2 regions of the Corynebacterium sp. H128 genome follow, and region 1 is predicted to be linked to the other one. Evidence: riboswitches for the same ligand, from Rfam matches in the RefSeq annotation. Region 1 holds a riboswitch; the other holds the start of a gene.

What was found. A riboswitch is a leader RNA that binds a small molecule or an ion and turns the genes downstream of it on or off. The one in region 1 is predicted to bind thiamine pyrophosphate.
Region 2: it holds a riboswitch for thiamine pyrophosphate, as region 1 does, so the genes downstream of both, thiO (glycine oxidase ThiO) here and WG915_RS02485 (ECF transporter S component) in region 1, are expected to answer to the same signal.

Annotation. Positions count from the first base shown of each region.
Region 1 is NZ_JBBHKW010000002.1:124,175-128,567, reverse strand. It holds gene WG915_RS02500 (DUF808 domain-containing protein) at 1-343, opposite strand, end outside; gene WG915_RS02495 (patatin-like phospholipase family protein) at 403-1,299, opposite strand; gene WG915_RS02490 (DUF2218 domain-containing protein) at 1,367-1,738, shown strand; TPP riboswitch at 1,765-1,880, shown strand; gene WG915_RS02485 (ECF transporter S component) at 1,872-2,462, shown strand; gene WG915_RS02480 (ABC transporter ATP-binding protein) at 2,463-3,956, shown strand; gene WG915_RS02475 (energy-coupling factor transporter transmembrane component T family protein) at 3,953-4,393, shown strand, end outside.
Region 2 is NZ_JBBHKW010000007.1:102,748-107,140, forward strand. It holds gene moeB (molybdopterin-synthase adenylyltransferase MoeB) at 1-735, opposite strand, end outside; gene WG915_RS07875 (thiazole synthase) at 732-1,496, opposite strand; gene thiS (sulfur carrier protein ThiS) at 1,501-1,692, opposite strand; gene thiO (glycine oxidase ThiO) at 1,689-2,771, opposite strand; TPP riboswitch at 2,766-2,886, opposite strand; gene thiE (thiamine phosphate synthase) at 2,905-3,546, shown strand; gene WG915_RS07895 (type 1 glutamine amidotransferase domain-containing protein) at 3,547-4,251, opposite strand.

The DNA of each region.
Region 1 (4,393 bases):
CGATCACTTTCTCCATTCCCTCGAAACACAGGAAGGAGCCACCCAACATGAGGATTGGGGTGAGGAGCCAAGGAGCCCACACTGAGAGCGCGAGGGCGATCGGCAGGATGATCACCAGCTTGTTTACTAGTGATCCCTTGGCGATGCGCCAGATCATGGGCAGCTCGCGGGCTGGGGAGATGCCATCGACATACTGTGGGGTGACAGCGGCGTCGTCGACCACGACGCCTGCTGCTTTTGCGCTGGTTTTGGCGGCGGCTGCGGCTACATCGTCGGCGTTAGCCGCGGCGACTTTGGCAATAGCTGCAACATCGTCGAGTAGGGCAGCAAGTCCACCAGCCATATCAGTTCCTTTTCATCAAGATGGAAAATAACGAACAAGGGGACATTCTATCTGCATTTTCAGCGATTGCTGGCTTTCAAGAAATTAAGAATCGCATCCCATTCTTCTTCAGTTTGAGTTTCACCCGCAGCGAATGAGGCTTGGAGCTTTGCCAAATTGCGTTCCTTGTTGCCTACGAGCATGTTCTTAGGGGAGAACATGTAGGCGTCACCAGATGCCTCGAGGGATAGTAGTTCCTGTTGGGTGCGGTTGTAGCGTGCCGGGCGAGCAATTAGGGCCTCGGCGATTGCTGGATAGCGTCGAAAAGCGCGGCGGATCAGCTGAGGCCGGGTGATGGTCGGCTTAATGTACTCGCGTGGCTGCGAGCGCAGCACAAGGAAGGTGCTGAAGCCGTCCGCTTGGGCAGCGTCGAGGGGGATTCCGCCAGTTGGGCCAAGAGCGCCGTCGACATAGGGGATTCCGGCGATGATCGGCATGGGCATGATGAGCGGCATCGTAGAGGAAGCCCGCACCCGTTGCGCCAGATCTTGTTGTGTTGAGATATCCTCGCGGCCCCAATAGACCATCTCTCCAGTATCTGCACGTACCGAACCAATGCGAAATGGGGTCGGGTTGGCCTGAAACGCGGGGAAATCAATGGCAAACCTCTGGTCTGGGGCCGTAGAGGTCTCGTAGATGTACTCCGAGTTGAAATAGCCGCGGCCTCGCAAGAAGGATCCCCAGCCACCTGCCTGCGCAGAGGCTGGCATGTCAGTGAAGGCCTCGCGGGTGCGCTGGCGAGAACCAGATAGGTAGTTAACCGTGTGCGAAGTACCTGCGGAAATTCCGCCGACCCACCCAAAACGGATGTTCTCAGCAAGGAAACGGTCAATCACTGCGGCAGTATATGAATTGCGGGTGCCGCCCCCTTCAATGACCAAGGCAACGTTGGGGTAGTGCAATTCATGTGCAGTCATGTTTACAACATACAAAGTTGTACAACAATTAGGCGGGATTAACCCAGCTTAAGTACACTCGGTGCGCATGTACGGTGAACTTCATGGAACGTCGACCGCTCGGGTCGCCACCGACCGCCCCGCGCGGTACGCAAAGCAGCTAGTGTCGCACTTCGGCAATCACAACGATGGTCATTGGAGTGACGATGATGCCCGCGGAGATCTCAGCTTCGTAGGCGAGGGCGAAGCCTCGGAAAACCCGAAGAAAGCCTTCGAAGGCAAAGTACACGTCTCTTTTGTTGCGGCGGAACAAACACTGCTCATCCACATTGAAGGGCCAGAACGACTCATCGAACGCTTTGAACAGGTGGTCGGCAAGCACCTCGTTCGCTTTGGGGCCAAGGATGGACTGCACGTGCAATGGCGCCGATCCAATGGCGAAGCTGGGACCAGCCAATAGCGGCTGTTAGAGTAGCAAGAGAAAACATTCACCAACACGGGTGCTCGGAGACTGAACCGGGCTGAGATGCGCGAGATTGTGCGCGAACCGTATGAACCTGATCCGGGTAATTCCGGCGAAAGGGAGTAGCTCAATGAATCAATCAAAGTCTTGGCGTGTCGTCGACATCCTCGTGGCAGTAGTACTGGGTGTTGCGTGTGGCCTGATCTTTTGGGTGTGGAACTCGGTGGGATACGCCTGGTACGAGGCCCTCAACGCCCTCACCCCGGGTTTCGGTGGACTCGTTGCGGGCATTTGGCTGCTGGGCGGGGTGCTCGGTGGCGTGATTATCCGCAAGCCGGGTGCCGCGCTTTTCGTCGAGGTGCTTGCTGCCATCGTATCCGCAGTTATGGGCAACCAGTGGGGAATTGAAACGCTCTACTCAGGTTTGGCGCAGGGGCTGGGCTCGGAGTTGATATTCGCGATCTTCCTCTACCGGCGTTTCGGACTCATCAACGCAGTTTCAGCCGGAATCGGAGCTGGATGGGGAGCATTTCTCCTCGAGCTAGTAGCATTCGGCAACTTGGCCAAGGGTGCATCGTACAACCTGTTTTACCTTGGCTCTTTGACTATCAGCGGTGCAATACTCGCTGGACTTCTTGGCTGGTTGCTGATGCGGGCGCTTGCAGCAACCGGCGCACTTGATCGTTTTGCCGCAGGCCGGGAAAACCGCGCGCTGGTCTAGATGAGTCCACACGAGGGCGCTGGTGTCACGGCCCGCGGTTTTGGCTGGCGGCATGCAGGGCGCAAGAAGCCCGCGCTGAGCGACGTCGATTTCCGGATTAACCCTGGCGAAAGAGTTCTGCTGCTGGGAGAATCCGGAGCCGGCAAATCGACGCTATTGGCCGCAATAGCAGGAGTGCTCGGCGGCGAGGACGAAGGCGATTGGTTTGGAAGCCTAAAGGTTGCAGGTAGCGATGCCCGCGATGTCGCTGCCACCCGTGGGAAGGTAGGCATGCTGCTCCAAGACCCCGATGCGCAGGTCATCGCCTCGCGAGTCGGGGATGACGTTGCCTTTGGATGCGAGAACCTAGGGGTAGACCGCGAGGAAATCTGGCGCCGAGTGCCGGAGGCTTTGGCCCTCGTTGGCCTCCAGCTGCCACTCGACCATCCCACGGCCGAGCTTTCCGGTGGGCAGAAGCAGCGCTTGGCCTTGGCAGGAATTATCGCTATGGGAGCGCAGATCATCGTGCTCGACGAGCCAACTGCCAACCTGGATCCAATCGGCGTTCAAGAGGTTCGTGCGGCGATAGCCCGTATCACCGCGGAAACGGGTGCGACTCTGATCGTGGTGGAACACAGAGTAGAAACGTGGCAAGGGATCACCGATCGTGCCATCGTGCTCTCCAGCTCCGGTGGTCTGCTCGCAGATGGACCGTTAGCGCAGGTGCTGCCGGAGCAGGGGAAGCATTTGGCCGCCCACGGGATCTGGGTGCCGGAAGAATTCGTGGCTCCCGAGCAAAGGATCGAACTTTCTGGGCGCAGACCAGTAGCTACCGAGTCTGCATTGAGCGCAGAGAACCTCAGCACGGGGTGGGCTCGGCCAATAGGGCAACCGCACACGCTGCGGCTGCCCGCCGGCAATTCCACCGTGATCACAGGCCCGAATGGCAGCGGAAAGAGTACCTTGGCCTTGACCTTGGCAGGCTTGCTGCCCCCGCTCGGGGGGACGATTCGAGCAGCTGGGCAATCAGGGTTGCCCCACACGTGGCGATCCGCGAAGCTGGCTACCCAGATCGGCTTCGTGTTTCAGGACCCAGAGCATCAATTTCTCAGCACCTCCGTTCTGGATGAACTGCTGGTAGCACCCCGAGTTCTGGCGGCTCAAGGCCGCCGGCGATGGCCGTGGCAACCGGCCCCGGATGCAGCGGACGTCGATAAGCAGCGTGCAATGGAGCTGCTCGAACGGCTGCGACTCGAGCACTTGGCGGCGGCGAACCCATTCACGCTATCCGGTGGGCAGAAGCGCCGCCTTTCCGTGGCCACAGCCCTGATTTCCTCGCCAGGCATCGTGATTCTGGATGAGCCCACGTTCGGGCAGGACCGGCGCACTTTCCTAGACGTAGTCACCCTACTGCGTGAACTGACCGATACCGGAGTGAGTGTTGCCGCCATCACCCATGATGAGCTGTTCATTTCTCTGCTCGGAGACCACCGAATTGAGGTGGGGGTGTCTTGAATATCCTAAGTGGCACTAATCCAGTGACTAGAATTGGCGCGCTGGTGCTATTTACAACTCCGCTGCTGCTCAGCGTGGATTGGGTCTCGGCTGCAGTAGCGCTGGGAATCATCTTTGTGTTTGCACCACTGTGTGGCTTGGGGTGGCTCTCCTTGCTGAGAAAAGCCTGGCCAATACTCCTTGCCACCCCCATCGCTGGGTTGTCGATGGCACTGTACGGGCGGCCGGAAGGACATGAGTATTTCGCGTTCTGGTTCGCCCACGTGACAGATAATTCGCTTGAGCTGGCACTGGCAATCATGTTGCGCGTGTTGGCGGTAGCGTTGCCGGTGATCGTACTGAGCCGCGGGATCGACCCCACAGAATTGGGGGATGGATTAGCTCAGGTGCTGAAGCTACCGCAGCGCTTTGTGGTGGCCAGCGTGGCTGGGGTGCGC
Region 2 (4,393 bases), on a different contig from region 1:
CGCGGGGTCGCGCTCAAAGCTGAGCTCGCGTGTCGACGCCTGCAGCGCATCAACCAGGAGCAGCTTGCCGACGGCCGGTCGTCCCACCCCTGTGATCAGCTTGAGCGCCTCGATGGCCAGCATCGCACCGATCATGCCCGCTAGTGCCCCGAATATGCCGCCGACTGCGCAGCTCGGAATGGCGTCGGCCGGTGGGATATCTGGGAAGAGATCGCGCAGCATCGGGCCCGCGTTTGGGTCGAAGATGGAGAGTTGGCCCTGGAACTGGGAGATGGTGCCCCACACGAGCGGGGTCCCGGTGATCTCGGCGGCATCATTGGACAGGTAGCGGGTAGCAAAATTGTCGGTGCCATCAATTGCCAAGTCGTGGTCGCGGAACAGAGCCAAGGCATTGTCTGGAGTCAGGCGCTCCCGGAGCGGGGTGACCTTGATGAAAGGGTTGAGTCGTGCCAGGGCGTCGCGAGCGGAATCCACCTTTGGGCGCCCTATGTCCGCCATGCGGTGAATTGTCTGTCGTTGGAGGTTCGATTCTTCGACCAGGTCATCGTCGATGACCGTGATGTGGCCAACGCCCGCAGCGCCCAGGTAGTTCAGGATGGGTGAACCGAGTCCGCCCGCCCCGATCACCAGGACGCGCGCCTGCTTCAGCTTAAGCTGACCCTCCTCCCCCACACCGGGCAGCGTGAGGTGGCGGGCGTAGCGGCTGCGTTCGGCTCCGGACAGGGAGTTGCTCATTGTGCTTCCTGCGAACCGGAGATGCGACCATCAAAAGCAGAGCTGGCCTGGGCTAAGCGGCGTTTCGGGATCCGTCCGGCCTCGTAGGCGTGGCGGCCCGCGATCACGGCGTGCTTCATCGCGGTGGCCATCTGGACCGGATTGTGAGCGCGGGTGACTGCGGTGGCGAGCAGTACTGCGTCGCAGCCGAGTTCCATGGCCAGTGCCGCATCAGAGGCGGTGCCGAGGCCTGCGTCGAGGATGACGGGAATCCCGGCCCGTTCCACGATGAGCTCGATGTTGTGCGGATTAAGGATCCCGAGCCCGGTGCCGATCGGGGCGCCAGCAGGCATGACCGCGGCGACGCCGACGTCCTCAAGTCGGCGGGCTAGCGCCGGGTCATCGTTGGTGTAGGCGAAAACTTGAAAGCCTTTGGTGACCAGCTGATCTGCGGCGTCGAGGAGCTCTATGCCGTCGGGTAGCAGGGTGTCTTCGTCAGCGATGACTTCGAGTTTGATCAGGTTCGTTTCCAGCGCTTCGCGGGCAAGTTCCGCGGTGAGGACGGCATCGCGGGCGCTAAAGCAGCCAGCAGTGTTGGGCAGCGCCTGGATGTGGTTGCGTTTGAGCAGCTCAAAGATGCTCGCTCCCGTTGCGGGGTTGTAGCGGCGCATCGCCACGGTAGTTAAAGCGGTGCCCGATTCGATGAGTGCCCGTTCCAGGGTGGTCAAGGAGGTTGCGCCGCCGGTGCCCATGATCAGGCGGGATTGTGCCAGAAATTCCATGGTGCTACCCGCCCTGCGCTGCTGTGACGATTTCGACATCGCCTGCTACCGGGGTGTCCTCCCAGCGACTCTTGGGTACCACGGCGCCGTCGATTGCCACCGCGATTCCGGCGGTGCGTCCGATTTGCGCCTGGATGAGCTGCTGCACTGTTTCCCCTGGGGTGGGTCGGTAGGGAGAGCCGTTTACTGTTGTCATCTCTTCTCCTCGAATCGAAATGGGTTGATGGCGGCGGCCGTTTCAGCAGGAATCTGCACACCGAGGACGATGTCCGCTGTGAGTTTGGCGCCGATCGCGGCAAGCAGGATGCCGTGGCGAAAATAGCCGGTAGAGACGGTGGTGTTCGTAGCGATGCGACCGATCATGGGGACATCATCGGGTGAACCAGGGCGGGCGCGGGCCGTCATCTCGGCAATGGTGCATTCCCACAGGGAGGGAAGGATGTGGTGGGCGTCGCGAAGCAGCTGGTGGACGCCCTCCGCGGACACTCCGGGGCCATCCTCGCGGGAGGTCGCGCCGAGGACCACGGTGCCGTCGCTGCGCGGGACAAGATAGACAGGGCGACCACGCACCACTGCCCGGACGGTGCGGCTGATCAGCGGTTGGAGGTGCGCGGGTACGTTGAGTCGCAGCACATCGCCGTAGACCGGGCGCAGCGGCAGCGCCGGCAGCCCCGCGATGTCGGCGGTGTGCAGCCCCGCAGCGACAACGATGTGGTCGGCGGCGTAACTGCTTGTCGACGTCCGTACCTGCGTATCCACCCGCACCACCTCTTCCCGCACCACGCGATCCCCGAGTAGGTGCAGCAAGGCCGCGCAGAACTTCCGGGGGTCAATCTGGTGGTCTCCCGGGATGTGGACCGCCCCCAACACGCCGGGCCCGAGGGCTGGTTCCATGCGACGGGCCTGCGTGGCAGTGAGGCGTTCTACTGCGCCGATCTCGGATTGCAGTTCGACGAGTTCGGAGAGGGTGACACGATCGGCCGCGTCACCCGCACAGACGAGGGTTTCGGAGGTGAGGTAGCCAACGTCCATGCCGGAAGCCTCGGTCACTGAGGCGACGAGCGCTGGGTAAAGCTGCTTCGACTGTGCCATGAGGGGATACAGCGTCGGTTGATCCCACACGACCTCAGAAACGGGGGCGAGCATCCCAGCGGCAGCAAAGCTGGCCTCGGAGACCGGTGCTGGGTCAAAAACTTGTACGGTGTGGCCGCGTTGCTGCAGCTCCCAGGCCGTCGATAAGCCGACGATGCCGGCGCCCACGATTGCGACATGCATGGTTTTCATCCTTCCTACGGCGGCATGACCCGCATCAGGTGTGGTGGTCGGCGCGTATCGCGCGCCCTCTCAGCCCCCTCGGGTATTTCTCCTAGGGGCTCCCACGGACTTTCTGACACCTACTATAGAGCTCATGGATCGCCCAGAACGCCTAAAGCAGCTTTCCGAAGCCCGCCTGTACCTATGCACCGATGCCCGTACCAAACGGGGGGACCTGCGTGAATTTTTGCACGAGTGTTACGCATCCGGCGTGGATATCATCCAACTGCGGGACAAGAAGCTGGAAGCCCGCGCTGAGATCGCGGCGCTGGAAATTCTGGCGGAGGTAGCGCAGGAACACGGCAGAATGTTTGCGGTTAATGATCGCGCGGATGTGGCGCTGCTGGTGGGCGCTGACGTGTTTCACGTTGGCCAAGGCGACCTCAGTACGCAGCAAGCGCGCCGGGTGCTTGGGTCCGAGGTGCTCATCGGGCGTTCGAATAACTCGGTGGCACAGTTCGCGGCGTCTAACGCTGATCCTGGCCTGGACTATGCCGTCATCGGGCCGGTGTGGCCCACGCCGACTAAGCCAGGCCGACCAGCAGTGGGACTCGACGTGGTCGCAGAATGCTCGGAGATCGCGGGCGAGAGGCCGTGGTTCGCCATCGGCGGCATCTCCCCCGACACCGTTGGACAGGTGCGCGCGAGCGGGGCCCGTGGCGTGGTGGTGGTACGCGCGCTGACCGAGGCGGCGTCGATCCCGGAGGCCGCCCACGCGCTGCGCGGCACTGAGTAGTTAAGTCAGTTCGGCGATCAGCAGCTCGGCGAGCTCCTGAGAGGACTGCGGATTTTGGCCGGTGAAGAGGTTGCCATCCTGGACAACCTTGGGGCGCATCGGCAGCAACGCCTTCTGATAGTTCATGCCGGCTGCTTTGAGTCGGTCCTCTAGCAGCCATTTCGCCTTCTTCGCCGCCGGGTTGATGATCTCCTCCGCGTTGGAAAAGGCCGTGACATTCTTATTGGCGAAGGGCGTTTGGCCAGTGGCTTCGTCGATGGTGGCTAGGAGCGCTGCCGGAGCGTGACACAGCAGTGCCAGCGGTCGGCCGGAGGCGAGTCGCTGGGAGAGGAGCTCTCCGGAAGTCTTGTCATAAGCGAGGTCCTCCATGGGGCCGTGTCCACCGGGGTAAAAGATCAGGTCGAATTCATCTGGGTTGATGTCTGCGAGGTCGCGTGGGTTACTCAGCTGCGGCTCCAACTCGGCGAGCTTTTCCTTGAACTTGGCAGCCGCCGACGGCAGCACACCACCCTTGATGCTCAGGCTGGTTTCATCTACCGTGGGCGTTTTGCCGCCTGGGGTGGCAAAGGTAATCTCCATTCCCGCGTTTTGGAAACATTCATAGGGAGTGAGCAATTCTTCCGCCCAGAATCCGGTCGGATAGGTCGAGCCGTCTGCCAGAGTCCAGTGATCTGCGGCACTCACGACCATCAGTACGTTTGCCATAGTTCAGCCTCCTCGATTTGTGCTTTTTCAGTGCGGTGGCACCGAGGATACGGGACATTTGGCGGCTATATCAACAATGAAATTCTGTTTCCCCGGGAACTTTCGGGCGGGGCAATCTGGGGTTAACCGAAACGTCCATCGG